3 regions of the Cytobacillus sp. IB215665 genome follow, and region 3 is predicted to be linked to each of the others. Evidence: predicted binding sites of a transcription regulator. Region 3 holds the regulator's gene; each other region holds the start of a gene.
The links. The regulator Rex, encoded in region 3, represses fermentation and respiration genes when NADH is low (regulators of the CRP and FNR family bind a similar motif). The targets are predictions, from matches to a motif close to TTGTGAAATATTTCACAA.

Region 1 (10,623 bases), on a different contig from region 3:
GAGTACCTATATTACCTTCGAATGCTTCTACAACATGATCAAGGGAGGTGATGATCGCCTTTCTTCCTGGTTTTGAATTAACAAATTGCAACGCTGCTTGTACTTTTGGCAGCATAGACCCTTCTGCAAACTGTCCTTGTTCAATATATTGATGTGCTTCTTCGACAGTTAGATGGTGAAGGTCTATTTGGTTTTGTGTATTGTAATTAATTGAAACATGGTCAACTGTAGTAAGAATTAATAGGATATCTGCATCAATTAGTTCTGCTATCTTTTCTGAAACAAAGTCTTTGTCAATGACAGCTTCTACTCCAACTAATATGCCGTTTTTATTAATGACAGGTATACCGCCACCACCACCAGCTATGACGACATATTTCTTCTCAACTAAAGTTTCAATTACATTTTTTTCTACAATATCAAGTGGTTTTGGTGATGCAACGACTCTTCTAAAGCCCCTCCCAGCATCTTCTTTAACAATATACCCTTTTGTATTTTTCAGTATATTTGCTTCTTGTTCATTATAAAATGGTCCGATCGGTTTAGTTAGATGTGTAAATGCTTGATCGTTTGTGTCTACTAATACTTGAGTAATAATTGTGGATACATCTTTCTCAATATCCTCTTGTTTAAAAACATCTAATAATGCATTTTGCATCCAATAGCCAATCATGCCCTGACTCATTGCTCCACAAGTGTCTAATGGCATTGCTGGTAGTTGTTCATTTTCGTTTAATTGTTGTTGTAACATAATGTTGCCCACTTGTGGCCCATTTCCATGTGTGATGACGACTTCGTAATCGTTATGAAATAAATGAACTAATTGTTGTGCGGTATGATAACAAGCTTGTCGCTGCTCTTTATCACTCGCTTTATTTCCTGATTGAATTGCGTTCCCACCTAATGAAACAACGACTTTTTGGTTCTTCATAATAAATCACCTCATTCAACAGTAGTTAATGTGAGACAATCCAGTTGTTTATATGAGTACCGCTATACTTAAAAATATCATGATCATAATTGAAAGGGCGAAGAGCATTTTCCACATATATTTAAAATAAATTTCGTAAGGTACTTTTGCGATTGCTAAAGCCCCCATAATTACTGCTGATGTTGGTGTAATAAGATTGATAACACCTGAAGCAGATTGGAAAGCCGTTATGACAATATCTCTATTTACTCCCGCGAAGTCTGCTAGTGGAGCCATAATAGGCATAGACAAGGTTGCTAGTCCAGATGTTGATGGCACTAAGAATGATAGAGGTAAGTAGAAAAGAAAAGCTAAATTAGCAAATGCTGTGGGACCTAAGTCTGCTAACATTTCTTCTCCCCAATGCAGCACGGATGCAGTCATTCCTCCATCATTCATTACTACAGTAATACCTCTTGATACACCAATGATGAGTGCTACTGCTAATAAATCCTTTGTACCCTCAACAAATGTAGATGTGAATTCTTCTTCTCCCATCTTATATATAAAGCCAATAATGAGTGCTGATACGAGGAACAATAGCGTTAACTCACCAAACCACCAGTCTCCAAGCGGGATCATACTACCTAATAAATTACCAACGACAGGTATGCCTAAAATCATATTATTGAAGTCATCAAAAATTGTAATATTGAACTTCCATGCCCATGGAATCACTCCAAGAACCATAATGACAAAGGTAAGTCCGAATACCCATAATACCGCTTTTCTACGCTTCGTTAACTCTACAACCTCTATTTCATCTTTTCCTTTTAAAAAAGAGTCTTTATGTGCTTGATGCAAATGAGCTACTAATGATTTAGCAGGATCTTCTTTCACCTTTTTTGCATAGTTCATAACGAACAGAATCCCAATTATTAACCCGACGACTAGTATAATCACACGAAGTAATAAACCTTCTCCTATGGAAATTCCTGCAAAACCAGAAGCGATCCCAGTTGCAAAAGGATTGACTGTAGATCCTAGCACCCCAATACCTGCCCCTACGGCAATGATTAATACAGCGGTTAAAGCATCATAACCTGCAGCAATGATGATGGGAATAACAAGTGGGTAAAAAGCAATCGTTTCCTCAGCCATGCCGTAAGTCGTTCCACCAAGTGCAAAAAGTGTCATTAATATCGGAATCATAATATATTCTCTACCCTTTAACTTACGGACCACATTGCCAATACCAGCTTCGACAGCACCGGTTTTCATCACAACCCCTAGAAATCCCCCAATGACTAGCACAAATAATGCAATATCTTGAGCATCAAAAAAACCTTTGATTGGTGCATAGAGCACTTCCCATATTCCTTGTGGCGTTTGTTCTGCTGAAGTATAAGTTCCTGGAATTGGCTCTAATTTGGATGCCTCTGGGTCTACATAATCATATTGACCGGCAGGAACAACCCATGTCAAAGCAGCAACCGCTATAATTATGAAAAACAGAATAGTAAATGCACTGGGCATTTTAAATTTGGTTTTTGTAGATTTTTGCATGACGAAACACTCCTTTCATCATAGTAAAACTCATTAAGAAATTGTAGCTGCCATAATAGCTTTAATTGTATGCATTCGATTTTCTGCTTGGTCAAATACGAAAGAGTGCCGACTTTGGAAGACTTCATTGGTAACTTCCATTGCTTCTAGACCATATTTTTCATAAATATCTTTTCCCACTATCGTGTTTGTATCATGAAATGCAGGAAGACAATGTAGAAATATGACATCCTCTTTCCCAGTTTTCTTAATCATTTCCATGTTAACTTGATATGGTTTTAATAGTTCGATTCTTTCTGCAAATTTATCTTCTTCTCCCATCGACACCCAAACATCTGTATATAAAACATCAGCACCCTGTACAGCATTATCAACATTGTCTGTTATCATAATTTCAGCACCGCTGTCATCTGCAAACTGCATTGCAGATGCTGTAATTTCTTCATTAGGGAACAGTGATTTTGGAGCAGCAATACGTACATCCACACCTAGCTTACTACCTACGATAAGCAAGCTATTTGCTACATTGTTTCTTCCATCTCCAACATAAACGACTGTTAATCCTTTCAAGCTATCCTTTTGTTCCTTAATCGTTAAATAGTCAGCAAGAGCCTGTGTTGGGTGATACATGTCTGTTAAACCATTCCAAACAGGTACACCTGAGTGTTCTGCAAGTGATTTTGCAGTTTCTTGGCTAAAACCACGAAACTCAATACCGTCAAACATTCTTCCCAACACTTTAGCAGTATCGGCTACTGATTCCTTCTTCCCAAGTTGGATATCGTTTTTCCCTAAATATTCTGGATGAGCACCTAAATCGGTACAAGCAACTGTAAATGCACAGCGTGTCCGTGTCGAAGGTTTTTCGAATAGAAGTGCGATATTTTTTCCTTCCATAAGTTTTTCACGTATACCTCTTTGCTTTTTTTGTTTTAGGTCAGCTGCTAAGTCGATAAGATCGATGATTTCTTCAGCTGTGAAATCGAGTAATGTTAATAAACTACGTCCTTTTAAATTTACTTTATGAACGGATAATGCCATGATTACTCACTCCATTTCTGAGGTTTATAGAATCAAATACAGCTCTATTTACTCAAATTCCCTTGCACCTTCATGCCATGTCTCTGTACTTGTTGGGGTTAAGCAGTACTTTTCTAGTAATCTGTCTGGGACATAAGCCAATCCGTCAAGAGCAACACATTAGCCATCTCACATTAACTATCTGCTCGATAAATAGGCATACTCATGCAGCGTGGACCGCCCCTTCCTCTAGATAGTTCAGAACTCGGTACTTCAATTACCTCTAAGCCATGACTTCGTAACACTTCATTTGATACATAGTTACGATCATATGTTACGACAACCCCTGGTGATATCGCTAATGTATTTGATCCATCATTCCATTGCTCTCTAGCTGAGGCGATAGGGTCACCGCCACCACAAGGAATAAGGACAATTTCTTCTAACCCTAATATTTGTTTGAGTGTTTCTGAAAAGTTATGACCTTCAGTAATTTTTACACGATTTTTTTGATCTCCTTTTTCTAATAAAAAGATTCTCATGTAGCCATCTGGTCCTTCGATGGCTGGATGAATGGTGAACTTATTATGATCAACCATAGTAAATACAGTGTCTAAATGCATAAATGCACGGGACTTAGGAATTTCTACTACTAGGACTTTAGTAATTTGCTCTTGCTCACTAAATAAGTTTATAGCTAGTTCTTCGATAGCTTGTGGTGATGTACGTGCACTTACCCCAATCGCTAAAGTATCATGACTTAAGACTAGTTGGTCACCACCTTCCATTGCAAATCGATAACTCCGGTTGAACCATCTAGGGATTTGGAATTCTGCGAAGCGTGGGTGAAAATTCATAATATATTCCGTAAAAATTGATTCTCTTTTTCTAGCTCTTTCTTGCATTCTATTAATGGAGACTCCATGTCCGATGATAGCAGCAGGATCTCTAGTAAAATAAAGATTTGGCATTGGATCGAGATAAAATGGATAGTGATCTGACATTAACTCGTAAAGGTGTACCTTTTTTTCGGCTGCAATTTCTGTTTTTAACACACCTGACATTACTTTATCTACTAGCTCTTTTGTTGAACCTGACAGTAAATAAGCTCTTAGATTTTTCCAAGCTCCGTTAATATTAGATTTACTTTCTGTTAAAATTTGATCGACAAATTTTTCGCGAGTTTCGTTTGAATACAATGACTCTTCCATTAAAGTAGAGAGATATAATACTTCAACTCCGCGATTTTTAAGCGTATTAGCAAAATAATCATGTTCTTTTTGAATGGCAGGAAGAAAAGGAATATCATCAAACAATAGGCGTTTTAAATATTGAGGTGTTAAATTTTCTACTTCCTTACCAGGACGGTGGAGGATAACTGTCTTCAATTCCCCAATTTCTGAAGTAATATGAACTGGATATTTCAAGGTAATCCCTCCTTCACATGAACTATGTTGTATACAATTGTATTGTAAACGCTTTCTTTTGTTGGAGGTGTCAACAAATAAACAACTACAATGTGAATAAATGCACAATTATTTGAAATAAAATCGACACCAGTGCATATTAATACAATTGCGGGAAATAAATGTTTAATAGACTGTTGTACTAACGCTTATTTCTGGCTACATTATACGTATAATTACCTTATTGATAATTGTAGAAAAATATCATTTTTTTCAAAAATGTTACTGTTTTTTTTACTACATGAACTAAATGTTAAGTGTGATTTAAATAGTGTTGTTAAGGATTTATTAAGTGAGAAAATGTCTAAATTAATCTATAATAACGATTATATGGTTTAGAGCAAACTATAAGGGATTGTGCAAAAGTACGGGGGAAAATATTGTCGAATTAGCTTAATTAGTGTGTTCTGATTCCACACTTACAATTGACATGGAAGGTTTTAGTGGAGTTGCTTTGCATCTACATGTAGTATGTATTTACGACAACAAGATTTATTGAAGCATTTAATTCCTTTAAAAAAATACAGCAAATGTAGTTTCATTAAATGCTGGAAAACTACCTTGCATAAGTTCTTATCAAACACGCTCTATAACAGTATTTTGCATCGTGAAAAGGAGAATATACAATGAAACAAGTCGTCCCAAAGCCGTTTACCTTTGAAGCAGGCGAACGTGCGGTGTTATTATTGCATGGCTTTACAGGTAATTCAGCTGATGTAAGAATGCTAGGAAGATTTTTAGAAAAGAAAGGCTATACGTGTCATGCACCTATTTATAAAGGGCATGGTGTTCCTCCAGAGGAGCTCGTTCATACTGGGCCAGAGGACTGGTGGCAGGACGTCATGGAAGCCTATCAACACTTAAAAGATAGAGGACATGAAGAAATAGCCGTAGCAGGTCTATCACTTGGGGGGGTATTTTCGTTAAAATTAGGTTACACTGTACCTATAAAAGCAATTGTTCCTATGTGTGCACCGATGTACATTAAGAGTGAAGAGGTCATGTACGAAGGTGTACTTGATTATGCAAGAGAATATAAGAAGTTTGAAGGGAAATCTGTTGAGCAAATTGACATAGAAATGCAGCAGTTTCAGCAAACGCCAATGACGACCTTAAAAGCACTACAGCAGTTAATAGCTGGTGTTAGAGATCAAGTTGATTTAATTTATGCACCAACATTTGTCGTTCAAGCAAGACATGACAACATGATTAATACAGACAGCGCTAATATTATTTATAATCGTGTAGAATCACCAATTAAGGAATTGAAATGGTATGAGGAATCTGGCCATGTGATTACGCTTGATCAAGAGCGGGAGCAGTTGCATGAAGATGTTTATGCCTTTTTAGATAGCTTAGATTGGAATAACTAATTATTATTATATAATCAATGAAATAAGCGTGTTTAAAAAGGGAAGGATACAAGAAATTATTGTATTTCTATGAGGTTACTACCCTTTGCTATGGAGTGTTTAGTATAATATTCCAAGCAGGCTGTGTGAAAAATGCTTTAAAAAGGAGGGGAGATACAATGGATGAAATCCAGCAACATACCGATAAATTGCTATCTTTTATGAAAGAAGAAGCGTATAAGCCATTAACAGTACAAGAATTAGAGGAAGCGTTTGGCATAGAAGATTCATCTGATTTTAAGCAATTTGTCAAAGCACTTGTCTTAATGGAGGAGCAAGGGCAAGTCGTTAGAACAAGAAGCAATCGCTATGGACTACCAGAAAAAATGAATCTAGTTCGAGGCACGTTAACAGGTCATGCAAAAGGGTTTGCATTTGTCGTTCCTGATGACAAATCACTAGATGACGTCTTTATTCCACCAAACGAGTTAAAAAATGCAATGCATGGCGATGTCGTGCTTGTTCGCATTAACCCGCATTCTTCTGGCTCAAGAAAAGAAGGGTCAATCGTAAGAATATTAGATCGTGGTATTAAGGAAGCTGTAGGGACATTTGTGGAAAGTAAATATTTTGGGTTTGTTATTCCTGATAATAAAAAAATTGTAAATGACATTTTTATTCCGAAAGGGAAGACGGGTGGTGCAGTTGAAGGACATAAAGTTGTCGTTCGCTTAACTAGCTATCCAGAAGGTAGAATGAGTGCCGAAGGAGAAGTTATAGAAATCTTAGGTCATAAGAATGACCCGGGTGTCGATATTCTCTCCATTATTCATAAACATGGACTACCTCAAGAGTTCCCATCTGCAGTAATAGAAGCAGCAAATTCAGTTCCTGAAACTATATCAGAAGATGACATCAAAGATAGACGTGATTTACGTGACCAAGTTATTGTGACGATAGATGGAGCGGATGCTAAGGACTTAGATGATGCTGTTATGGTAACTAAACTATCGAATGGAAACTTTAAACTGGGAGTACATATTGCCGATGTCAGTCATTATGTCCAAGAGGGGGCAGAAATTGATATTGAGGCGCATGAAAGAGGAACGAGTGTTTATTTAGTCGATCGTGTGATTCCGATGATTCCACATCGACTATCAAATGGGATTTGTTCCTTGAATCCTCAAGTAGATCGATTGACCTTATCATGTGAAATGGAAATAAATGAAGTTGGTGATGTCGTTCATCATGAAATTTTTCAAAGTGTCATAAAAACGACTGAACGAATGACATATACGGATGTAAACAAAATTTTAACCGATAAGGATGAAGAATTAAGAGACAAGTATGATTCTTTAGTGCCTATGTTTGAGGATATGGCTGACCTTGCTGAAATGTTACGAAACAAAAGGATGCAACGTGGCGCGATTGATTTTGATTTTAAAGAGGCAAAAGTTCTAGTGAATCGTGAAGGTGCTCCTTATGATGTCGTACTTCGAGAGCGTTCAGTAGCAGAAAGGCTTATTGAAGAGTTTATGTTACTTGCCAATGAAACTGTCGCTGAACATTTTCATTGGATGAATGTACCTTTTATATACCGTATTCACGAGGATCCTAATCCAGAAAAGTTAAATCGCTTTTTAGAGTTCATTACAAACTTTGGCTATGTAGTAAAAGGTACAGCAAATGAAATCCACCCTCGTGCTTTACAGGAGATCATTGAGGCGGTTCAGGGGCAGCCTGAAGAGGTTGTTGTATCAACAGTTATGCTACGCTCTATGAAGCAAGCTAAATATGATCCAGAAAGCCTTGGTCATTTTGGGTTATCGACTGATTTTTATACTCATTTTACGTCACCAATTCGCCGTTATCCGGATTTGATCGTTCATAGGTTAATACGTACATATTTAATTAATCGTCAATTAGATGAAAAGGTTCAACAAAGCTGGCAGGAGAAACTACCAGAAATTGCTGAGCATTCATCAAGTATGGAGCGACGTGCGGTCGACGCTGAACGTGAAACGGATGAACTTAAAAAGACGGAGTTTATGGAAGATAAAATTGGTGAAGAGTTTGATGGAATTATAAGCTCAGTTACTAATTTTGGTGTATTTGTTGAACTACCAAATACAATAGAGGGGCTTGTTCATGTTAGCTATTTAACAGATGACTATTACCGCTACGATGAACGCCACTATGCGATGATTGGTGAACGAACTGGGAATGTTTTTCGTATTGGGGATGAAATAGCTGTAAGAGTTATTAACGTAAATAAAGATGAACGTTCAGTAGATTTTGAAGTAGTAGGTATGAAAGGTCGTCGCAAAACTTCAAAAGACGTACCAAAGGTCATCCATGCTGGCAAAGGACGCAAAAAAACGCATTCTTCTCGGAACAAACAGCATGAAAAGAGCGAGCATGATGGAAAGAAAACCAAAAAGAAAAAGAAGTTTTACGAAAATGTCCCTAACGCTAAGCGTAAAAAGAAAAAGAAAAAGCGCTAGTAATTCATAGCTACGAGTAAAATCGTAGCTATGAATTTTTTAGTATTATTAATATTAATTGCACAATACGTATTAATATTTGAAAGTTGTATAGAGGAGTTGTTAATATAGTTGCAATCTGAATTGAGCCTCTGTTAAAATATAATATACGTTTATATAGGGGGAACAATTGATGCCACGCGGTCAAGGAAAAGTTATATCACAAAATAAAAAAGCATATCATGATTATTTTATTGAAGAAACATATGAGACTGGCATCGTTCTGCAAGGTACAGAAATAAAATCGATACGAGCTGGTAGAGTTAATTTAAAGGATGCATTTGCGAGAGTACAAAATGGTGAGGTATTTCTTCATAATATGCATGTAAGCCCGTATGAGCAGGGAAATCGTTATAATCATGATCCACTTCGTACAAGAAAGCTGTTATTGCATAAGAAGGAAATTAGCAAGCTGATCGGGTATACAAAGGAAAATGGTTATGCTATCGTTCCACTTAAGTTATATTTGAAGAATGGCTTTGCAAAAGTATTACTCGGCCTAGGAAAAGGTAAGAAGAAGTACGATAAACGTGAGGATTTAAAGAAGAAAGAAGCAAAACGTGAGGTCGAAAGGGCATTCCGCGATCGTCAGAAGTCATTTTAATTTTCCATAAATTGTTAATTGAAAAATAATGTGTATGTGCTATAATAATAAATGTAGTCACGATAACAACATTAATTAACATAACTTAATATATATTGTAGCTTATCTATCCGTTTGTTACTTCCTTAAAGTTGTTCATCCTAAATATTGAACAACATTTTATAATGGGGACGTTACGGATTCGACAGGGATAGTTCGAGCTTAAGTTGCGAGTCGAGGGGATCGGCCTCGTTAAAACGTCAACGCCTATAACTGGCAAAGAAAACAATAACTTCGCTTTAGCTGCTTAAGTCAGCTAGCGGTTCCTCCCTCCATCGCCCATGTGGTAGGGTAAGGAACTCACTTTAAGTGGGCTACGCCGGATTCCACCGTCTGAGGATGAAGGAAGAGAACAATCAGACTAGCAACTTGGAAGCCTGTCGATAGGCTGAAGAGTCCGCGAATTACTAATATATCGACTACACTCGTAGAAGCTTAAGTGACGATGTTTCTGGACGTGGGTTCGACTCCCACCGTCTCCACCAAATACATACATTTGGTGGTTTTATTTATGTGTGTGACTGGAACCATAAAATTGCATCATATGTAACATTATGCTTCCATTTCTTTTGTGCAATATTATACTTCTAATACTTAAACAATGAGAAAGAAAATGACATTTTGATTTGGTGACCGTAAAGCATAAATTTTCTGTTTGGGAAATTTATGCTTTTTTTGTGTCTATGTAATCGGTGCAGAATATAGTTATTTATCAAAGTCGAACATTATAACGTTAAATATTACTTCTTTTTTGTTTATCAAAATCGACCTTAATAGAATTCATTTCTATACTGGGCAGTCCCAACACACCAATAATTGATCAAGATCAATTTTTATAATAATGAAACATAATGATTATTGAGTCGATTAGTTCCAGTTCTTCAGAAATGAAAAATTGGAACTAATATTATCTTACATAATGAGAAACATATTTTGTGGTATATCATAGCTTAGCACCCATTACCTCCATTAGGTGTGAAGGCCACAGCAAATGAGTTCTCTCCCACAGGTACCGTAGCAATCACCTGATGAGTTTTCACGTCTATGACTGAAACCGTCCCATTATTTTGTAAAACTTGCATATTTACGACATAAGCCAATTTGCCATCGGGACTAAAGATCA
Region 2 (10,623 bases), on a different contig from region 3:
TGGACAGAGGAAGCTGCTAATTCTATATATAAATATTCTCCTGTATATAAATGTCAGTATCGGGGGCAGGATGTTATTATTAAACGAACGCGAAGAACGATAGATACTGCACAAAAGCTTGCAGAATGGACTACGAGTTTACATTCTAATGGAATAAAAGTGGTTACCCCAGTCAATGTGGAAAATCCATTCATTCAATATAAAGACCATACTTGGACAATGTACCCATTTATTAAAGGTCGTAAATATGATGGTTCTCTTCAAGACATCTATGAAGCAGGAAGATTATTAGGTCAAATTCACAGTAAAGTAGATACGTTTGAATGCGCTCGGTTTGATTGGCTAAATTTTGATGATGAATTTACGAGTGATGTAACGAATGACTTGCAAGAAATCTCCTCTAATTTATTAAAAAACCGTTCTGAGAAAAAAGAGTTTAATATATTAAAAGGTCGCATTGAAGATTTCTTAACAAGTGATTTTTCCCGTTTAAAGAAAAAGACACTACCAATGGTTAATGCAAGCTGGGATTATAAAGCAAGTAATTTAGTGTACGAAACAGATAATCGACCTGTTTTAATTGACCCAGACAATGGGGGAATTGTTCCAAGAATTGTAGACTTAGCATTAGCATTAATTTTATTCCATACAGAGATAGAAACCGCACCTAGCAGGTTGTTTACAGAAGAGGAATGGACTGAATTTAAAAAAGGATATTTTGAATATATTACATTAACGGATGAAGAAACAATGTTATGGGAAGACGTATTGTTATTCGTTTATTTTGATGAAGCGTTGTGGGCAATCGTTGATATGGAAGACGATGAAACTGAGCGACAAAAGCAGTTTATATATTCTTTAACAGCATTTAATCCAGTAAAATACTCACTATAATTTGAAGGTTACTCAACAAGCGATAATAACTACAACCTTAGTAGTTATTATCGCTTCTTTAGGTTAGCCCTTTTTAAGCGCATATGTAAGTAATACGTCTTGCTGGAAAGTTTTATTTTCCTTGCTATATTAATATATATATATGTAATATTATGTAAAGTGCGAGAAGGTGAAGAAATGGAATTAGTTTTTAAAATTCTGGGTTTAGCAGTTATCATATTTCTTGTTATTATGTGCGATAAGGCGCTGGATGTATACACCAAGCACTGATTATGTCTTAAAGTTCCTAGATGAAAATAAAGAAAAATCATCTCTTTATTTAATTCAGAATGGTCAGGTAATAGGGGATATTCGGTCTGGTCAAAGCATGCCTTTAGCTAGTACAGTAAAAACGATTATCGCTATAGAGTATGCGGAACAAGCAGCTGAAGGTTTAGTCAAAACAAATGAAACTGTACAAATTAGTGAGCTAGAAAAATTTTATGTTCCCAATACAGATGGAGGTGCCCACAATGCTTGGCTAGAGCATATGAAAGAACAAGACTTAATGCAAAACGACACTGTTAGTCTTAAAGAAATTGTAAAAGGTATGATACAGTTTAGTTCAAATGCAAATACAGAATTTTTGATGATGAAGCTTGGATTATATCAAATTAATGACCGATTAAAAAAATTAGGACTGGATAATCATGGAGAAATCTATCCATTCGTATCTAGTTTATATATTCCTTACGAAGTGATGGTTAATAACTATGGAGGAATAACAAGCAAAAAAGAGCTCCAACAAGTGAAAGAAACGCTTAAAGAGTTACCTTCAGTAGAGTGGAAAGAGATAGCTAATCAGATACATAGTAAGCTAAAAAGTAATGATGCGAGCATTTATAAACAAAAGCAGATCTTTCAACTTGGCATGATAGTGACTTTGATCGAATGTTTTCAGAGCGGTTTAGTACATCTACAACATTTGACTATGCACATATTATGGAAAAGATTAATAGTCGTGCATATTTTTCACCTGAAGTACAAGAGCAATTACATCCTGTAATGGAAGGATTAATGGAAAATACAGTTAATCAACAATGGTTGAAACATGCAGGGCAAAAAGGTGGTTCAACTTTATATATATTTACAAAAGCGCTATATGCGACTGATAAAAATGGGAATCAAACAGCGCTAGCCATCTTTTTTAATCAATTAAATATCTATGAATCAATTAAACTTTCAAGTAGTTTAAATGAGTTCGAATTATCGGTTTTACGTGACAGTCAATTTAGAGATAGAATTAAAACACTAACAAATAAACTTGAATAGGTTCAAATAATTTTCACATTATTGACATAAAACGTTTGAATTTCCCTGCCAATTGTTATGATAGTTCATGCTAACCTTATTATAAATAGAAGTAAAGTACTTTATGAGCACGTAATAAATATAATTAATGTACATAATGGGGGATCATGATGGAAGAATTATCAGTGACACTATTCATCGCAAGCTTTATGGTGTTAGGGCTACTAATTGGGACTAATATATGGGATTCTTAAGCTGCTACATTGCATAGCAGCTTAATTTTATTATTCAACATTCTTTGAGTATGCTTCTGAGATAGATTTTGCGAAGTATGTGGAGGTTAATTTCCACTTCATTCACAAAAACTCAGGTTTATTCGGTATGTGTATTTATCATTATTGCTGCCACTTGTCTCAGTCGGTCGTAGAACATGTCAGCAGCATGTCCAGTTAACTTCGTTTCCTCAAACGCCTCTTTCATACAATTCAGCCAAGCTTGAGCTCTGACAGGAGTAATTTCAAATGGCAGATGTCGATGCTGCATAGCAGGTGGTCCGAATTCATTACTGTATAGGGTGGGTCCACCTAAAAACTGTGTTAAAAACATTTGTTGCTTTCTTTTTATTTCATTTATATCCCCACTAAACAACGGTTGTAAATCTTTGTTTGCATAAACCTTTGGATAGAATGCATCTACAAGACGTTGAACAGCCTTTTCTCCACCAATTAATTCATAGAGTGAATGCATACCTTTGTTCATAAAATCCACCAACTTTATAAAATACACATCATTGTGTAAGTTTTTTTTTATTCACTTTAATACTATACCAATTGTTAATACGTGATTTAGTGATATGAATCACTACAGAGTATATAAGTTTTAGATGATGAACGCTGATTTTATAAATCATAACGTTTTCACAGTGATTGTTGTTTTCGGTACGAATTTCATCTATAAAAAATGGGTTAGAATATTGCCACAAAGGCTTCGTATCAAGTAGCAACTATCCATTTCACTCTTACAAGAAGAGTCATATCAAGCCGAAGTGGACATTTTTTATTTGCGAAAATAGGCAAGACGGGAAAATTAGAATCGGTAAAATGACTTTAAATATCATGGTGAAATTAAATGTAGTTTCTCCAGTAAATTCCTTGCGTATTTTGTCACAATTACAGACTTAAGTGTTCATAAAATCATGTTATCATTATTTACACAGTGTTAATGTTCTTATTGATATAGATTAGCAAAGTTTGTGAAAAACCGAACAATCGGTTGTGAAGAAATGAACATATTCATGGTATTTTTAGTAAGTATACTTAACTTTTGGGGTGAATTAACATGAAGTTTAACAAGGGACTTGTCTTGTTGTTTTTAACAACTCTCCCAGTGTTGTTTCTAAGTGGTTGTGAAACAAATTTGGTTGTGCTTGATCCACAAGGACCTGCAGCACGAAGTATCGCTAACTTAATTAATCAGTCAATTTTATGGATGCTTTTAATTGTTGTTGTTGTGTTCGGTTTATTTGCTTATATCGTCTGGAAATATCGAGAAAAACCAGACAATATGGATTATGAACCGCCAGAAGAACACGGTAGTACATTGCTAGAGATTATTTGGACCGCTATTCCAGTCCTTATTCTTGTTGCTCTAACAATTCCTACGGTAACTACGCTGTATGACCTTGAAAAAATTCCTGAAGGCTACGAAGATCAAGAGCCAGTTGTCATTCATGTGACATCTGCCGACTGGAAATGGATTTTTAGCTATCCAGAAGATGGAATTGAAACGGTTAATTATGTAAATATTCCAGCTGATAGACCAGTTCACTTTAAATTAACATCAGCTTCAACGATGCAATCATTTTGGGTGCCTGCTTTAGCTGGACAAATATACACAATGAATAAAATGGAAACAGATTTATTTGTTGTAGCGGATAATCCTGGTTCTTTTGAAGGTAGAAATACGAACTTCAATGGACGGGGTTATGCGAAAATGGAATTTGAAGTATTAGCACAGACGCCACAAGACTACGAGGAGTGGAAAAAGGAAGTGCAGGAAACGGCTCCTAAATTAACTGAGGAGGAGTATGAAGAGCTTCTTTTGCCAACACATTTAGGTAGATTAACATATTCTAATACTCACTTAGAGTGGGTTAACCATGCTGATATGGACTCTAAAACGTATACAAATCCTGAATTATATAAGAATCATAGCTATCAAGGAAAGATATTCTCAGAAGAAGACAATTATAAAAACGATTCTACTGACACTCAAAAAGATGATGATATGAACATAGAAGAAACACACGGGGGTGATCAAGGTGGGCATTAAATGGGATGAGTTTTTTATAACTGGTGATCCTTTAATTCTTGGATCACAAATTGCAATTTTACTCACCATGGTTGGAATAATAGGTGTCGTAACCTATTTGAAAAAATGGCGCTGGTTATGGACTGAATGGATCACTACGGTTGACCATAAGCGAATAGGTATTATGTATATTCTTGCCGCAGTACTAATGTTTTTCCGTGGTGGTATGGATGGTCTGTTGATGAAAGTCCAAACATCTAGACCTGAAATGGAATTTTTAGATGCTCAACATTATAACGAAATATTTACAACTCATGGTGTGATCATGATTTTGTTTATGGCTATGCCGTTTTTAATCGGTTTAATGAACGTGATCATTCCTCTCCAAATTGGAGCAAGGGACGTAGCATTTCCACAATTAAATGCTTTAAGTTTCTGGTTATTCTTTAGTGGAGCTATGCTATTTAATATATCATTCGTCATAGGTGGATCACCTGATGCAGGTTGGACATCGTATTTCCCGCTAGCTGGTAAGGAGTTTAGTCCAGGCATCGGTAACAACTATTATGCCATTGCGATTCAAATTGCGGGTATTGGTACTTTAATGACCGGTATCAACTTTATTGTCACGATCCTAAAAATGAGAACAAAAGGCATGACATTGATGAAAATGCCAATGTTTACTTGGACATCTTTCATTACATCAGTCATTATCGTTGCTGCATTTCCTATTTTCACGGTCGCGCTTGGCTTAATGACATTTGACCGTTTGTATGGTACTCACTTCTTTACACTGTCTGCTGGTGGGTCAGATATGTTATGGGCAAATCTATTCTGGCTATGGGGACATCCAGAAGTGTATATTGTAGCATTACCTGCCTTTGGTATATTCTCAGAGGTAATCGCAACCTTCTCAAGAAAATCACTATTTGGCTATAAATCTATGGTAATTTCAATTGTCGGGATAGCATTTTTAAGTATGCTTGTTTGGGTCCATCATTTCTTTACAATGGGTGTCGGAGCAGCAGTTAATTCATTTTTCTCTATCTCAACGATGTTAATTGCTGTACCTACAGGTGTAAAGATATTTAACTGGTTATTTACGATGAGAAAAGGAAGAATTAAATTTACTAATGCGATGTTATGGGCTTTAGCATTTGTGCCAAACTTTGTTATCGGTGGTGTAACTGGAGTTATGCTTGCGATGGCAGCAGCAGATTATCAGTACCATAACACTTTGTTCCTTGTCGCTCATTTCCATTATGTATTAATACCTGGTGTCGTGTTTGCCGTATTTGCAGGTTTATATTATTGGTGGCCTAAAATCTTTGGCTTTAAGCTAAATGAGAGACTAGGAAAATATCATTTCTGGTTATTTGTGATTGGTTTTAACTTAACCTTCTTCCCAATGTTTTTATTAGGATTAGATGGTGCAGTAAGACGCTCATATACTTTTTCAGTAGAATCAGGTTTTGCACCACTGTTCTTAGTTTCAGCGATCGGATCAGCCATACTTGCTATTGGATTTGCTGTATTCTGCTATAACATTTATTGGAGCATACGCCATGCTGATCGCAATGTTTCAAATGATCCGTGGGATGCTAGAACATTAGAATGGGCAACAGCTTCGCCAGCACCATACTATAATTTTGCAAAACTACCAGAAGTAAAATCATTGGACGTTTTTTGGCACATGAAGAAGAACAAAGAAGGACTAGATCTGAAGGATAATGAGATTGAAGAAATTCATATGCCGAGCAATTCAGGGCTTCCATTTTACATGGCTGTTGTTTTCGGTATAGCAGGATTCTTCCTCGTATTTGAATGGCATATTGCTGCAGCAATAGCGGCAGTGGGTATTTTCGCGGGGCTGATTATTCGTTCGTTTGATTATAACGATGGTTATCATATACCTGTAAAAGAAATAAAAGAGACTGAAAAATCTTGGAGAAATAAAGCAGAAGAGGTGAACAATCATGTCAGCAAAGGTTGATACTTCCTTACCACTTGAATATCAAACAGAGCAAGATCGTATGAATATTTTTGGTTTTTGGATTTTCTTAGGTGCTGAGATTGTTTTGTTTGCTACATTGTTTATGGTATACGGTGTTCTGGGGGGACGTACAGCAGGTGGACCAGGACCCGAAGATATTTTTCAAATTAAGGATGTCATGATTGAAACTTTATTGCTATTAACGAGTAGCTTTACTTGCGGATTGGCCATATTTGAAATGAGAAGACAAAACTTAAAAGGCCTGCTTACATGGCTTATTATTACAGTATTACTTGGCGTAGGGTTCGTATATATGGAGATTACTGAATTCATCCATTATGTTAGTGTAGGTGCTACGATGCAAACGAGTGCTTTCTTATCAAGCTTCTTCGTGCTCCTAGGTACACACGGACTCCATGTAACGGTTGGAATCGGCTGGGTGACGATCATTATTATACAGTTACTAAGAAGAGGCTTAACACCTGTTACTGCTAGAAAAACATTCATCATTAGCTTGTACTGGCACTTCTTAGATGTCGTCTGGATTTTTATTTTCACATTTGTGTATTTAAAAGGGATGGTGTGATTTATGGCAAGTAAAACAAATCGTTTTCCTACTGGTCACGTATTAGGTTTCATATCTTCCATCGTACTAACCTTTATAGCTACGGGAGTAGCTCTTAAAACGAACTTATCGTTTAATGTAATTATGTGGATTATCGGTTCTTTAGCAGTTATTCAAGCAGGGCTACAATTGTTCATGTTTATGCATATGACCGAAGGGGAAGATGGGAAGGCTAACATTATTAATATTGGCTATGGAGTTTTTATAGCTGTTGTTATTGTTGTAGGCTCTATTTGGGTGTTGACAGCAGGTCATGCAGCACATTAATGACTAGCCAAATTAGTTAAAGGCTTTTTCATAAGGCTCTTTTACTACTGTTACTAAAATGGACAGTAAGTTGGGTCTTTCTATGAAATCCATCATTCTTAGTACGAAAAGAAACAGCCTTTCATCAACATCATTACTGAATGGCACGGGTCTTCATGACACTAGATTCTAACAATATTAACGTTATAAACATAACGAAAAGGGTCAGATCTTATATTCTATATCGGTATACTAGGTTTGCTACTACCTAGCATGCTTTTCGAGATATAGAGTAAGGTCTGACCCTTTATTATTTGTGAGCATCGTATATGGCTATACGATTCATTACTATCTAAAAATGAATATTAAAAATCATTAAGAGGTACTGCGATCACTTACTGCTTCCATGAGATTTAAACTAAGACCAAACCCGAAAAGGATCATTGAAGATATCATAATGCTAAGCCCTATTGATAATACGTAATCACCTTTGATACCGCTTACAAAAAAACTAAATAAAAAAACAATACAACCTAATATTAATCCAACACTTGTTATTTTTTTCATAAACAATAGTGACTCAAGTGGTTTATTCCTCATATATTTTCATCCCCTTATAAGAATATTCTATCTTTTGTCACAAAATTGTCAAACTTTTTTTAGAAATAAATATGTTAATTCACGAACAAGAACGTAAGGGATATCGAATAAGTGAGTGGAATTGATCTATTAGTACAGCAACGCTTGGTTATATAAATGGTGTATTTCCGTTGGCAATCAAAACCTGCAAACATTTAGTTACTTTCGTGGCAACTTAACGTTAACAATAAGTAAAAAAAATTTTCAAAAAAAGCCTTTTTAATTACTATTTTCACAGCGATTGTTTCTTTTCATACTTAGATATAAGCACGTCTACACCTAACGTTCGTAGCATCTTCTATTTATAAAACCTAGGAGTCCTAATAAAGCTCATCATACTGTCCATATTTAATAAAATAGCAACAAAGTATACGAAAAGATCCTTTGTAAAATAAAAATATTAAACACTGGAAATAATAATATTTGTTTCGAAAAGTCTGTATAATTCAAATCCGTTGACAAAAGATTAAATCTAGCTATACTTAATTAACATATTGTTAAAATCCGATAAAATTACTGGGGGATTAAAAATGAAAAAGCTAATATTAGGATTAACATTCATATTCGGACTAACTCTCGTTCTAGCTGCATGTGGAACAGCTGAACAAAATGAAGGAACGAGTGGAAGTGGAAATACAGAAAATAATGAAGCTACTAATGAAGAAACAACCGACCTTCTACAGAAAATCCAAGAAGATGGCGTATTAAAGATTGGAACAGAGGGAACATACCCTCCATTTACTTTTCATGATGATAGTGGTGAGTTAACAGGTTTTGATGTAGAGATTGCAAAGGAAGTTGCTAAGCGCTTAGAGGTGGAAGCAGAATTTTTAGAAACACAATGGGATGCTATGTTTGAAGGCTTAAATTCAAAAAGATTTGATATGATTGCAAATCAAGTTGGAATTAGAGAGGATCGCTTAGAAAAGTATGATTTCTCTGATCCTTATATTACATCTGCAGCTGTTTTAGTAACGAGTGAAGATAATGATGCAGTAGCTAACTTTGCTGATATTTCTGGGCTGAAGGCAGCGCAATCATTAACTAGTAATTATGCTGATATTGCAAAGGAAAATGGGGCAGAACTTGTAGGAGTTGAAGGATTTAACCAAGCAATTGAACTGATTACATCTAAACGTGTAGACGTAACGATTAACGACAAGCTTTCAGTTCTAGATTTTCAAGTGCAACGTCCTGATGCACCAATCAAAATTGTAGCTACATCTGAAGACGCTGGTGAAAGTGGACTAACATTTAGAAAAGGGAATGAAACACTCGTCGAAGCAGTAAATGAGGCTTTAGCTGAAATGATTGATGATGGTTCGTACGAAAGAATTTCAGTGAAATGGTTTGGTGAAAATGTACTTAAGTAATATTCTAACTAATCCAGAAAGATTAGAGAAAATAGTAGATATCGCTCAAAGTTCCCTTCTCCCATTGGTGAAGGGAGCTTTGGATTCTACGATTCCATTAACACTTTGGTCGTTTTTTTTCGGAATTTTGTTAGCAATCCTTACAGCCTTAGCGAGAATATCTAATATTAGAGTCTTGGAAATTGTAGCTCGAATTTACATTTCGATAATAAGAGGTACACCACTTTTAGTGCAATTATTCATCATCTTTTACGGTTTACCTAATATTGGGATTATTGTTGACCCATTTCCGTCTGCTGTTATTGGCTTTTCATTGAATGTAGGTGCATATTCATCAGAAATCATTCGCGCAGCAATATTATCTATTCCTAAAGGTCAGTGGGAAGCTGGGTATTCGATTGGTATGTCATACTCTAGAGTATTAACAAGAATTGTTTTACCCCAAGCTACAAGAGTATCGATTCCACCATTATCAAATACATTTATTAGTCTTGTAAAAGATACATCACTAGCATCGTTAATCTTGGTAACCGAAATGTTTCGAAGGGCTCAAGAAATTGCTGCAACAAACTACGAGTTTTTACTGCTATACACTGAAGCTGCACTATTATATTGGGTCATTTGTTTTATTCTTTCATTAATTCAAGACAGAGTAGAGCGCAGGCTAGATAGGTATGTAGTGAGATAATACATTAAGAAGGGGCAAAGTAGATGATTTCAATCAGCGGATTATATAAGTCATTCGACCAGTTAGAAGTGTTAAAAGGAATCGATTTAGATATTCCTAAAGGGAAGGTTGTCGTCGTCGTCGGTCCATCGGGATCAGGAAAAACAACACTTTTACGTTGTTTAAATGTACTAGAAACTCCGACTAAGGGTCGTATAACAATAGCTGAGGATACATTAGATTTTTCTAACAAGTTGAAGCAAAAGCAAATAGCTTCTTTTAGAAAAAATACAGGCATGGTATTTCAAAGCTATAATTTGTTTCCGCACAAAACAGCACTTGAAAATGTAATGGAAGGGCCTGTCATTGTAAAAGGGCTTCGGAAGGACAAAGTGAGAAAAACAGCCGAATCTCTCCTAACTAAAGTTGGATTAGCTGATAAGATAGATTATTATCCATTTCAACTGTCTGGCGGGCAGCAACAAAGGGTAGGTATTGCGAGAGCACTCGCGATGGAGCCCAATGTTATGCTTTTTGATGAACCTACTTCTGCATTGGACCCAGAAATTGTTCAAGAAGTCCTTAA
Region 3 (10,623 bases):
TCGCAGGTTCAAATCCTGTCCCCGCAACCAAAGAAAAAATATGGTCCCGTGGTGTAGCGGTTAACATGCCTGCCTGTCACGCAGGAGATCGCGGGTTCGATTCCCGTCGGGACCGCCATATATAACTGACTCAAACGAAACTAGATGTTTCGTTTTTTTGTATTTGTAAACTTGACAATAACAGAGTAGTTCATCTTTAAATATTTTTAGAATTGTTTGTAGCTAAATAGTGATAAAATCCCATAAAACCTCAACAAACTGTTCTAATTTAGTGATAAAAAAGAAATAATGTATATAGAGAAATTTAGTTGTCTTTTCTTATTAAGAATTAAATTAGTATTGACTAGATTTCGTGGTATTTCAACAATAAAAGGCTTAAAGACAATTTTGATGATCAAATAATCTTTATTAAAATAATTTACTATATAAACGTGATGGAGTGGTATTTTATGAGTGTGATTGATGAATTTTCATTAATAAACAAAATTAAACCACATGTTGTAAACCAATCATCTTTAATAATGGGTATTGGAGATGATGCAGCATTAGTCTCATCAAAGGATAAGTTTGATCAAATAATATGTATTGATACGATGGTAGAAGAAGTCCATTTTAAGCGAAGTACTATGAAGCCCTATCATATTGGCTTTAAAGCTTTAGCAGCTAATATAAGTGACGTGGCAGCAATGGGGGGGATACCTCTCTATTATTTAATATCCATTGCTATACCTAAACATTGGAAGGAAGAAGATATTCTTGTCATATATGCAGGAATGAATGATCTAGCTAGAAATTATGATATGGATATGATTGGTGGAGATACTGTATCTACAAATGGTCCACTAGTTATATCGGTAACCGTCATTGGTGAAGTTGAAAAAGGAAAAAAACTTTTTCGAAGTAATGCTAAGGATGGTGATATCGTGTTTGTTACAGGGACGTTAGGTGATTCTTCTGCAGGGTTACAGTTGTTATTAGATAATGGGATTAAATATTCTTATCAATTAACTGAAAAAGATTTAGTAAACAAGCATCAAATGCCTTATCCTCGTGTGGAGGTTGGCCGTTTGCTGGCATGTTATAATAGGGTAGCGTTAAATGATATTAGTGATGGATTAGCTAGTGAAGCAAATGAAATTGCTGAAGCTAGTAATGTTTCAATATATCTTGAAGAAGGTCTCATTCCTTTAAGTAAACAAATACGTGATGTTTGTAGTGAGGAAGCTGTTATCAAAGCTCTGTATGGTGGAGAGGATTACGAACTCATAGGTACATTGCCGCAGAGTGATTGGAAACATTTTGAGAAAGAATGTGTTAAACAAAATTATAAGGTAACAGCGATTGGGCAAGTGAAATCTGGAACTTCAGAAGTTTTACTACAAACAAATGACGGGAAAGTTAAACCGGTACAAAAAAAAGGCTATAACCATTTTAACAATTGATAGGTGAAGAAGATGAAAACTTATGAAATTATAACTGATTCTGCTGAGCAAACAATGAAAATTGCACACGAGCTAGCTAATTATTTGCAGCAGGGTGATGTGATTGTACTAGAAGGTGATTTAGGTGCAGGCAAAACAACATTTACTAAAGGTTTAGCGAAAGGACTAGGGATTACAAGAAATGTAAATAGTCCTACTTTCACAATCATTAAGGAGTATCAAGGTAAAGTACCTCTTTATCATATGGACGTATATAGATTAGAAAATGGGTATGAAGATCTTGGATTTCAAGAATATTTCGAAGGAAATGGAGTCACAGTTGTAGAGTGGGCTCATTTAATTGCTGATCAGTTACCAGTAGAACGACTAGTAGTGAGAATTAATCATATGAGTGAATATAAACGGAAGCTTATGCTAGAACCTATTGGCGTACGTTATGAACAAGTATGTAAGGAGATATTAAGCAAATGACAGTGTTAGCAATTGATTCTTCAAATGATGTGATGGGTATTGCTCTTGTTGATGAAAGTAAGGTTATTGGAGAAATAATTACAAATGTAAAAAAGAATCATTCGATTCGTGTCATGCCTGCAATTGAATCATTATTGCAGGACTCTAATATTTCAACAAAGGAACTATCGAAAATAGTTGTTGCAAAAGGACCAGGTTCTTATACTGGTGTAAGAATCGGTGTTACAATTGCAAAAACACTAGCATGGTCATTACAAATCCCACTTTCAGGCGTATCAAGCCTAGAAGTACTCGCAGCAAATGGGCATTTTTTTCCTGGATATATTTCACCGCTATTCGATGCCAGGCGGGGACAAATTTATACGGGATTGTATTCATATAAAGCTGATGGATTGCAGCAAGTGAAACAAGATCAAAATGTTCTCTCATCTGACTGGGCTAAGTCATTATCATCACTCGATAAACCAATATTATTGTTAGGTAATGACGTTGATTTACATAAAGAAGTAATGATCAGTGAGCTTAGGGGTAAAGCAGTGTTTGCAGCTGAGAGTTTAAACAATCCAAGACCAGCTGAATTGGCATTGCTAGGAATGCATAGGGAAAATGAGGATATTCACCAGTTTTCACCGAATTATATTCGCCTTGCTGAAGCAGAAGCGAAATGGTTAGAAGCACAGAAAAAAGAAAGTGGAACTGCAAATGGAAACAACAACATTGTTTAGGTTAATGAATGTTGAGGATATTCAAGATGTACTGAAGGTGGAGGAGGCATCCTTTGCTACCCCTTGGAGTAAGGACATCTTTTTAAGTGAAATTAATAATAACAAATACGCCCATTATATCGTAGCGGAAGAAGACGGGCTAGTTATTGGATATTGTGGGGCATGGATTATAGTAGACGAAGCTCATATTACGAATGTAGCTTTGTTACCAGAATGTCGTGGCAGGAAACTAGGAGAAGCCATGCTAAAGCAGCTGATGGATTTTGCAAAAGCACTTGGAGCAAAGACGATGACATTAGAGGTAAGGGTATCAAATATAATTGCCCAATCGCTCTATCGCAAATTAGGATTTAATGATGGGGGAATTAGGAAGAATTACTATACAGATAACCAAGAGGATGCATTAATAATGTGGGTGAATATATAATGGAACAAATACAAAATCAAATTATTTTAGCAATCGAAACAAGCTGCGATGAAACGGCTGTAGCAATCATAAAAAATGGGTGTGAAATTTTAGCGAATGTTGTAGCATCCCAAATAGAAAGTCATCAGCGTTTTGGAGGAGTTGTGCCAGAAATAGCCTCTAGACATCATGTAGAGCAAATTACCATTGTGCTTGAAGAAGCGCTAAGGCAGGCGCAAATATCATATAACGAGATCGATGCAATTGCTGTTACTGAAGGGCCAGGATTAGTCGGAGCCTTGTTAGTTGGTGTCAATGCTGCCAAAGCTATTGCTCTTGCGCACAACATTCCTATTATTGGGGTTCACCATATAGCTGGACATATTTATGCAAATCAACTAGTATCTGAAATGAAATTCCCACTTATATCATTGGTTGTTTCAGGTGGGCATACAGAATTAGTATATATGGAAAAACACGGATCATTTAAAGTAATTGGAGAGACACGTGATGATGCTGTAGGTGAAGCTTATGATAAAGTTGCAAGAACATTGGGACTACCATATCCAGGTGGTCCTCACATTGACCGACTAGCTCATGAAGGAGAAGCGACGATTAAGCTTCCTCGAGCTTGGCTTGAAGAAGGTTCTTTTGATTTCAGTTTTAGTGGATTGAAATCTGCTGTGATAAATACATTACATAATGCGAAGCAACGTGGTGAGGATTTAGAAACAAAAGATATCGCAGCAAGCTTTCAAGCAAGCGTAATAGATGTATTAGTCACAAAAGCGATGTTAGCTGTTGATAAGTATAATGTCCAACAAGTATTATTAGCTGGTGGTGTAGCTGCTAATCAAGGGTTAAGAGCTGCTCTTAAAGAAAAATTTTCGTCAAAGGATGATATAGAATTAATTATTCCTCCGCTAACTCTATGTACAGATAATGCGGCAATGATTGCAGCAGCAGGTAGTGTATTATTTAAACAAGGAAAGCGTTCGGACATGGCTTTAAATGGGAACCCTGGCCTTGATATTGAGCAATAGTAAAATGAATAATAACATAACAGTGTTATGAAAGACCGTGATTCTTCCTAAGGATACGGTCTTTTTCCACACCTTTATCCACAGAAAAAATACTATTGTGGAAAATTAGTAACAAAAGCTAGTTTAAAAGCACTTTTGAAGCAAGTGGATAAGTGGATAACTTTGATAAAAACTGTGGATAATGTGTAAAAGTCGGTGTATAACATACATTACAATGAATTGTTTGTGGATAACTATGTGGAAGAGTCAACTACAATCCATATGAAGTGTAAGAAACATCTTTTTTGCAATAATTGTAGTGCTTATTGGGGGCTTGCGCTTCTCTTCTGTATCCCTAGCCTCTCGAGGTCGTTTCACTACAATCCTAAAAGGTAAAAAGCACCTTCTAGGATTGTAGTTCCAACGCTTGTCGAGGCAAAACAGTCGTCTCCACTTTTCTTCTAATCATGGAGTGTTTCCCATTCGGTCATTAATTGTTCTAGTTGCTCCTGGTACTGTGAGTTTTCTTCATTAATCACGGCCACTTTTTCGTGATCTTGAAAGATAGTTGGGTCACATAGGAGAGTCTCATTTTTATCTATTTTTTCTTCGAGTTTTGATATCTCTATTTCTAGCTCTTCGATTCTTCTTTTTCTTTGACGCTGTAATTTCTTCATTTCCTTGTCTTGTTCATAAGTCAGCTTCGTCTGTGTTTTATCTTCCTTGATTGAAGGACTAACTACTTTTTGTTCATTTAGCAGCTTAAGTTCTTCAATTTCTGCTTTCTTTGATATGAAATAATCATAGTCTCCCAAATATTCAGTAATACCGTTTGTAGTAAGTTCATACACTTTCGTAGCTAGTCGGTTTATAAAATAGCGGTCGTGGGAGACGAATAGAATTGTACCAGGATAGTCAATCAATGCATTTTCAAGTACTTCTTTACTATCCAAGTCTAAATGGTTTGTAGGCTCATCCAAAATTAACAGATTAGCTTTTTGTAACATAAGCTTTGCTAACGCAAGTCGTGCCTTTTGGCCACCACTAAGTGTTGATACCGGCTTCAACACATCATCACCTGAAAATAAAAAGTTGCCTAACACTGTCCTTATATCCTTCTCGGGTTTTGATGGGTACTCATCCCAAAGTTCATTAAGAACACTTTTATTTGAACTAAGATTTGCTTGTTCTTGGTCATAGTATCCAACTTTAACATTTGATCCAAAAGAAAATTCTCCTTGTAGGGCTTGTATCTTATTAATCGCTGCCTTGAGTAAAGTTGATTTCCCAATACCATTTGGACCTACCAAAGCTACACTGTCACTTTTCATGATTTGAAAATTGATATGTTGGATAATAGGCTTGTTGTTTTCATAAGAAACAGAAATGTCTTTAGCTTTTAAAACTTCATTTCCACTTTGACGTTCGATGTCGAAGTGGAACGAAGCCGATTTTTCATCTCCAGTAGGCTTATCTAGGACTGTCATTTTCTCCAGTTGTTTTCTTCTACTTTGTGCTCGTTTTGTTGTTGAAGCTCGTGCTAAGTTTCGTTGAACGAAATCCTTAAGCTTGGCAATTTCACCTTGCTGCTTTTCATAAAGCTTTAAATCGTGTTCATAATTTTCTGCTTTCTTCTTTAAATAATCACTATAATTACCGATGAATTTTGCTGAATTAGTTCGAGATATTTCGTATACTTGTGTAACGACTTTATCAAGGAAATAACGGTCATGAGATACGATGAGAATAGCTCCTGGATAGCCGAGTAAATATTGCTCCAACCAAGTAAGAGTATCAATGTCAAGGTGGTTAGTAGGCTCATCTAGTATTAATAAATTTGGCTTTGCTAATAATAGCTTCCCTAGAGCAAGCCTCGTTTTTTGACCACCACTTAAAGATGATATAGGTGTTGAGTAATTAAAGCTGGAAAACTGAAGTCCGTGTAGAACAGCTCGTACATCAGCTTCATATTGATAGCCACCTTGTTCTTTATATTGAATTTGTAAATGATCATACTCTTTTAATAGTTTGTCGTAATCTGCCTTGTTTGACATAAGGCTTTGATTGGACATTTTTTCTTCTAGTTTACGTAATTCTATCTCCATTTTTTTTAACGGTTCAAACACGGTTAACATTTCTTCCCAAATAGATAAGTCCGAATCTAAGCCACTATGCTGTGCTAAATATCCAATAGAAATATCTTTCGGTTTCATGACGCTTCCGCTATCATGAGACATGTATCCTGCTATTATTTTCAATAAGGTTGATTTTCCAGCGCCGTTACGGCCAACGACAGCTATTCTATCTTTCAATTGTACTTCTAGCTTTATATTCGATAAAATAAGATCAGATCCAAAATATTTTGTGAGCTGATTCACTTGTAACACTATCATGTTAGTTCACCTCTGTTATAATAGTTTTAGTGTATCTTAAAATGTATGAAATGAGCAATATTCTTTCACTGGATTCCAATGTTTAACTATCTAAGGTTTGAGAAGTGCTTATTTTTAACAATAGTTCAGTTTGATTTGTATGCGCTTTCTTAGTGAAGATATTTTAGACTTAGCTTTTATATCATGTACGATGTATAGGCTCTTTTCATAAAATTTTTTGCAATTGACCTCATTTATTAAGAGGAAAGAAGCTACGACCGCTAGGTTTATACGTATTTTCTCTTAAAACGAATAACAGCAATTAATGCGAAAAAAGCCTTGTACTAAGACATAAATAGGATTTCTCATAGTATTTGTTGCACCTTTTCATCATTAAAACTATAACAATAGGCTAAATTATTAATTACAATTGCCACACCACTTACGAAAAAGCCATTTACTAAGAAGGTGATAGAAACGGACTTGGGTGTACATATAGTTTTCACGCCTTGTTAAAGTAACGACAGGATTGTAAAAATAGTGTAGTATAGTCATATTGAGAGGTGAAAAGCAACAGTGTCTTCATTTACACATTTTAATGATCAAGGTAGAGCAAAGATGGTTGATATTTCTGAAAAGGGCGAAACATTAAGAACTGCTATAGCGAGATCAAGTATCTCAGTTAGTAAAGAAATTTATGAACAAATTATTCATTCAAAAATAAAAAAAGGGGATGTTTTAGCTGTAGCTCAAGTGGCTGGTATTATGGCTGCAAAAAAAACATCAGATATTATCCCGATGTGTCACCCAATTAGTTTAAAGGGTGTCGATATCACATTTACATGGGAAGAAGAAAAGCACTTATACAAGCTTATTATTATCGTAGAAGTTAAAACGAAGGGTAGTACAGGTGTTGAAATGGAAGCTTTAACTGCTGCTAGCACATGTGCCTTAACTGTTTATGACATGTGTAAAGCAGTTGATAAAGGTATGGTTATTGGTCCAACTTATTTATTAGAGAAGACTGGTGGAAAGAACGGAGACTTTATTAGAGAGCAGTGAATGAATAGCTGTTTGAATGTGGGGGAATAGAAGTGAATAACGAACAAACAAAAATTCCACAAGCTACTGCAAAGCGTTTACCATTGTATTATCGATTCATTAAAAATCTTCATGCTGCAGGTAAGCAGCGCGTATCTTCTGCTGAGTTAAGCGAGGCTGTAAAAGTAGATTCAGCAACAATACGTAGAGATTTTTCGTATTTTGGTGCTTTAGGTAAAAAAGGGTATGGTTATAATGTTAATTATTTATTAACGTTTTTTCGACAAACACTAGATCAAGATGAACTGACAAAAGTGGTGTTAATCGGGGTCGGGAATTTAGGTACTGCATTTTTAAATTACAATTTTATTAAAAATAATAATATGAAAATTGAACTTGCATTTGATGTTGATGAGCAAAAAATTGGCACTACAGTTGGAGATGTTCCTATTTATCATATGGATGATTTAGAAAAATATATTACCAAAGATGTAAGTGTTGCCATCTTAACTGTACCTGCACCAGTTGCTCAAGGGATGACCGATCGTTTAGTAGAAACAGGTATTAAGGGTATTTTGAATTTTACACCAGCTCGAATTAATGTACCTGACCATATTAGAATTCATCACATTGATTTAGCAGTTGAGTTACAATCTTTAGTATATTTCCTTAAAAACTACCCAACTGAATAGTAGCTCTACTGGCATTGTGGTCGTTTAGATGATCATCGAGTTATAATAACAATATATGCTTTATAATGATAGATCAGGAAAATTATTTGTAATTTATGATGGAGGTGAGACCAATTAACATAGGAATAGGAAGTCTTATATTAATTTTAGTGATCGCACTCGTTATCTTTGGTCCAAATAAGCTTCCTCAATTAGGAAAAGCTGCTGGAGAAACACTTAGAGAATTTAAGAGAGCGGCACAAGACATTGCAAATGAAAATAATAAAAAGAAGTAACATTAGGATGAGAAAGTATGAATGATAGTAAAGAAATGTCTGTATACGATCATATAGGAGAGCTAAGGAAGCGTCTAATTATCGCAGCCGTTTTCTTTGTTGTTGCTACAATTGGAAGCTTTTTTTTGGCTGAGCCAATCATTGTCTATTTACAACAGGCTGATGAAGCAAAAGAGCTGACGATGAATGCATTTTCCTTAACTGATCCAATAAAAATTTATATGCAATTTGCTTTTATTATAGCTTTTGTAATTACTGCACCAGTTATTTTATATCAGCTTTGGGCGTTTATTAGCCCAGGTCTATATGAAAAAGAACGGAAAATCACTTTAAGTTATATACCAATATCAGTGTTACTATTTTTAGGTGGAGTTTCATTTTCCTATTTTATTCTATTTCCATTTGTTATTGAGTTTATGACGAGGATATCTGAACGGCTAACGGTTAATCAAGTTATTGGCATAAATGAATACTTCCAATTTCTATTTAAAATCACTATTCCATTTGGAATATTGTTTCAGCTTCCTGTCGTTGTGATGTTTTTAACTAGACTTGGCATAGTCTCGCCTATGTTTTTAGCGAAAATAAGAAAATACGCATATTTCGTTTTACTAGTTATAGCAGCATTTATTACGCCACCAGAGCTCATTTCACATCTGATGGTGACGATACCTTTATTTATTCTATATGAAATAAGTATCTTTATCTCAAAAATAACCTATCGGAAAGTGGAAAAACTAGAACAGGAACTCCTGACTGAAAATGAGTAATAACCATACAATAAACCATAACAAAGTTAATCAAAGTGAGTTTTTACAAATTGTAGAGGCTCACTTTTTTCATGTAGTATTTTCTAGCGGTTATTTTGTGAGTATATGCAAGTATAAAGGTCGTATTAATATCTTATATAAAGCATTCAATAAATGAAGAAAGTAATGATGTTAATGAGCAATAAAACAACAAAATTGTTTGAGGTTGATTTATATAAACCTATTCAAGAGCATTTTATAGAACAGGGGTATGAAGTATATGGAGAAGTCAATCATTGTGATATAGCAGCTATAAAAGACGATGAGCTAGTGATCGTGGAGCTTAAGCTTAATATAAGTATAAAGCTGTTAATACAAGCTACTAAAAGGCAGCGTTTATCCGATCAGGTGTATATTGCTATCCCGAGGCCTACATATTCTTTGCGTTCTAAAAAATGGCAGGATATATGTTATTTGGTCAGAAGGTTAGAATTAGGCCTTATGATTGTAACTTTCAAAAATGGTACTGCACTGGTAGAAATCATTCTAGCCCCAGCTGACTTTGATCGGAAAAAAAGCATGCAAAGCAGCAAAAAAAAGAGAGATTTACTTTTAACTGAAATGCAAGGCAGGCATCGTGACCATAATGTTGGTGGAAGCAAGAATCAAAAAATCATGACGGCGTACAAAGAAAACTGTATTCATATTGCTTGTTGCCTCGAACGTTTAGGTCAGTTATCAACAAGTGATCTTCGCCAAATGGGAACGGGTGACAAAACTGTATCTATTCTTAATAAAAATTATTACGGCTGGTTTGAAAGGGTGCGAAGAGGAACTTATTCACTTAGTGATAAGGGTAAGAATGAGCTAACTTCATATCCACAACTTGTTCACTATTACGGTGAATTAATAGCAAATAAGCTTGGTTGATACAGAGAATGGTATTTTGGGTAACTCATATGTATTTAGAGAAGAAAAGATGTCCCGAACATATTCGTGCTTAGCAAAAAGCAACAATTAATGTGAAATTAGCCATAGAATAAAACAACCTTCCTGTTAACTAGGAAGGTTGTTAATTATTTTATATTTTTTAGTTTGTTATGAAAGATAAACATACGAATAGCCACTCCAAAATCAAGGGTGGCTACAAAAGACAATATGAGAGTGGGGAAATTCCAAATTGTTTCTTGAGCTGATTGAATTGCGAGATATGTGAAAACGATTCCTATAAAACTATATATAAATCCAAAAAATAAAGGTGAGCGGCGCATATGTTATAATCCTCCAATAATCGACTGCATTTGTTCCAGTTGTTGTCGCATTTGTTCAATGTCATCCTTGTAGATAGTTTGTATTAAGACCACAAATGTATTCATTGAAACGTGTGCAATAATAGGTACGAGTATTCTTTTTGTTTTCACATAAAGA

Region 1: a site for Rex is predicted at 5,014-5,031, ahead of arcA (arginine deiminase). Genes of this name have one in related genera too.
Region 2: a site for Rex is predicted at 3,457-3,474, ahead of qoxA (cytochrome aa3 quinol oxidase subunit II). Genes of this name have one in related genera too.

Annotation. Positions count from the first base shown of each region.
Region 1 is NZ_JAXBME010000001.1:465,503-476,125, forward strand. Features, by position in the region: gene arcC (carbamate kinase) at 1-931, opposite strand, end outside; gene SLH52_RS01950 (YfcC family protein) at 980-2,476, opposite strand; gene argF (ornithine carbamoyltransferase) at 2,510-3,517, opposite strand; gene arcA (arginine deiminase) at 3,691-4,923, opposite strand; gene SLH52_RS01965 (carboxylesterase) at 5,589-6,335, shown strand; gene rnr (ribonuclease R) at 6,494-8,818, shown strand; gene smpB (SsrA-binding protein SmpB) at 8,991-9,461, shown strand; RNA gene ssrA (transfer-messenger RNA) at 9,628-9,985, shown strand; gene SLH52_RS01985 (cytochrome D1 domain-containing protein) at 10,451-10,623, opposite strand, start outside.
Region 2 is NZ_JAXBME010000003.1:391,855-402,477, reverse strand. Features, by position in the region: gene SLH52_RS06095 (phosphotransferase) at 1-894, shown strand, start outside; gene SLH52_RS06090 (serine hydrolase) at 1,145-1,939, shown strand; gene SLH52_RS06085 (hypothetical protein) at 1,951-2,205, shown strand; gene SLH52_RS06080 (globin) at 2,557-2,943, opposite strand; gene qoxA (cytochrome aa3 quinol oxidase subunit II) at 3,523-4,515, shown strand; gene qoxB (cytochrome aa3 quinol oxidase subunit I) at 4,505-6,487, shown strand; gene qoxC (cytochrome aa3 quinol oxidase subunit III) at 6,471-7,073, shown strand; gene qoxD (cytochrome aa3 quinol oxidase subunit IV) at 7,077-7,379, shown strand; gene SLH52_RS06055 (hypothetical protein) at 7,734-7,958, opposite strand; gene SLH52_RS06050 (amino acid ABC transporter substrate-binding protein) at 8,528-9,370, shown strand; gene SLH52_RS06045 (amino acid ABC transporter permease) at 9,357-10,058, shown strand; gene SLH52_RS06040 (amino acid ABC transporter ATP-binding protein) at 10,082-10,623, shown strand, end outside.
Region 3 is NZ_JAXBME010000029.1:23,499-34,121, reverse strand. Features, by position in the region: tRNA gene SLH52_RS22425 (tRNA-Met) at 1-30, shown strand, start outside; tRNA gene SLH52_RS22420 (tRNA-Asp) at 43-118, shown strand; gene thiL (thiamine-phosphate kinase) at 450-1,442, shown strand; gene tsaE (tRNA (adenosine(37)-N6)-threonylcarbamoyltransferase complex ATPase subunit type 1 TsaE) at 1,455-1,913, shown strand; gene tsaB (tRNA (adenosine(37)-N6)-threonylcarbamoyltransferase complex dimerization subunit type 1 TsaB) at 1,910-2,638, shown strand; gene rimI (ribosomal protein S18-alanine N-acetyltransferase) at 2,616-3,065, shown strand; gene tsaD (tRNA (adenosine(37)-N6)-threonylcarbamoyltransferase complex transferase subunit TsaD) at 3,065-4,087, shown strand; gene SLH52_RS22390 (ABC-F family ATP-binding cassette domain-containing protein) at 4,528-6,459, opposite strand; gene moaC (cyclic pyranopterin monophosphate synthase MoaC) at 7,015-7,500, shown strand; gene SLH52_RS22380 (redox-sensing transcriptional repressor Rex) at 7,533-8,171, shown strand; gene SLH52_RS22375 (twin-arginine translocase TatA/TatE family subunit) at 8,267-8,446, shown strand; gene tatC (twin-arginine translocase subunit TatC) at 8,464-9,216, shown strand; gene SLH52_RS22365 (DUF2161 domain-containing phosphodiesterase) at 9,370-10,125, shown strand; gene SLH52_RS22360 (YdiK family protein) at 10,272-10,466, opposite strand; gene SLH52_RS22355 (type II CAAX endopeptidase family protein) at 10,470-10,623, opposite strand, start outside.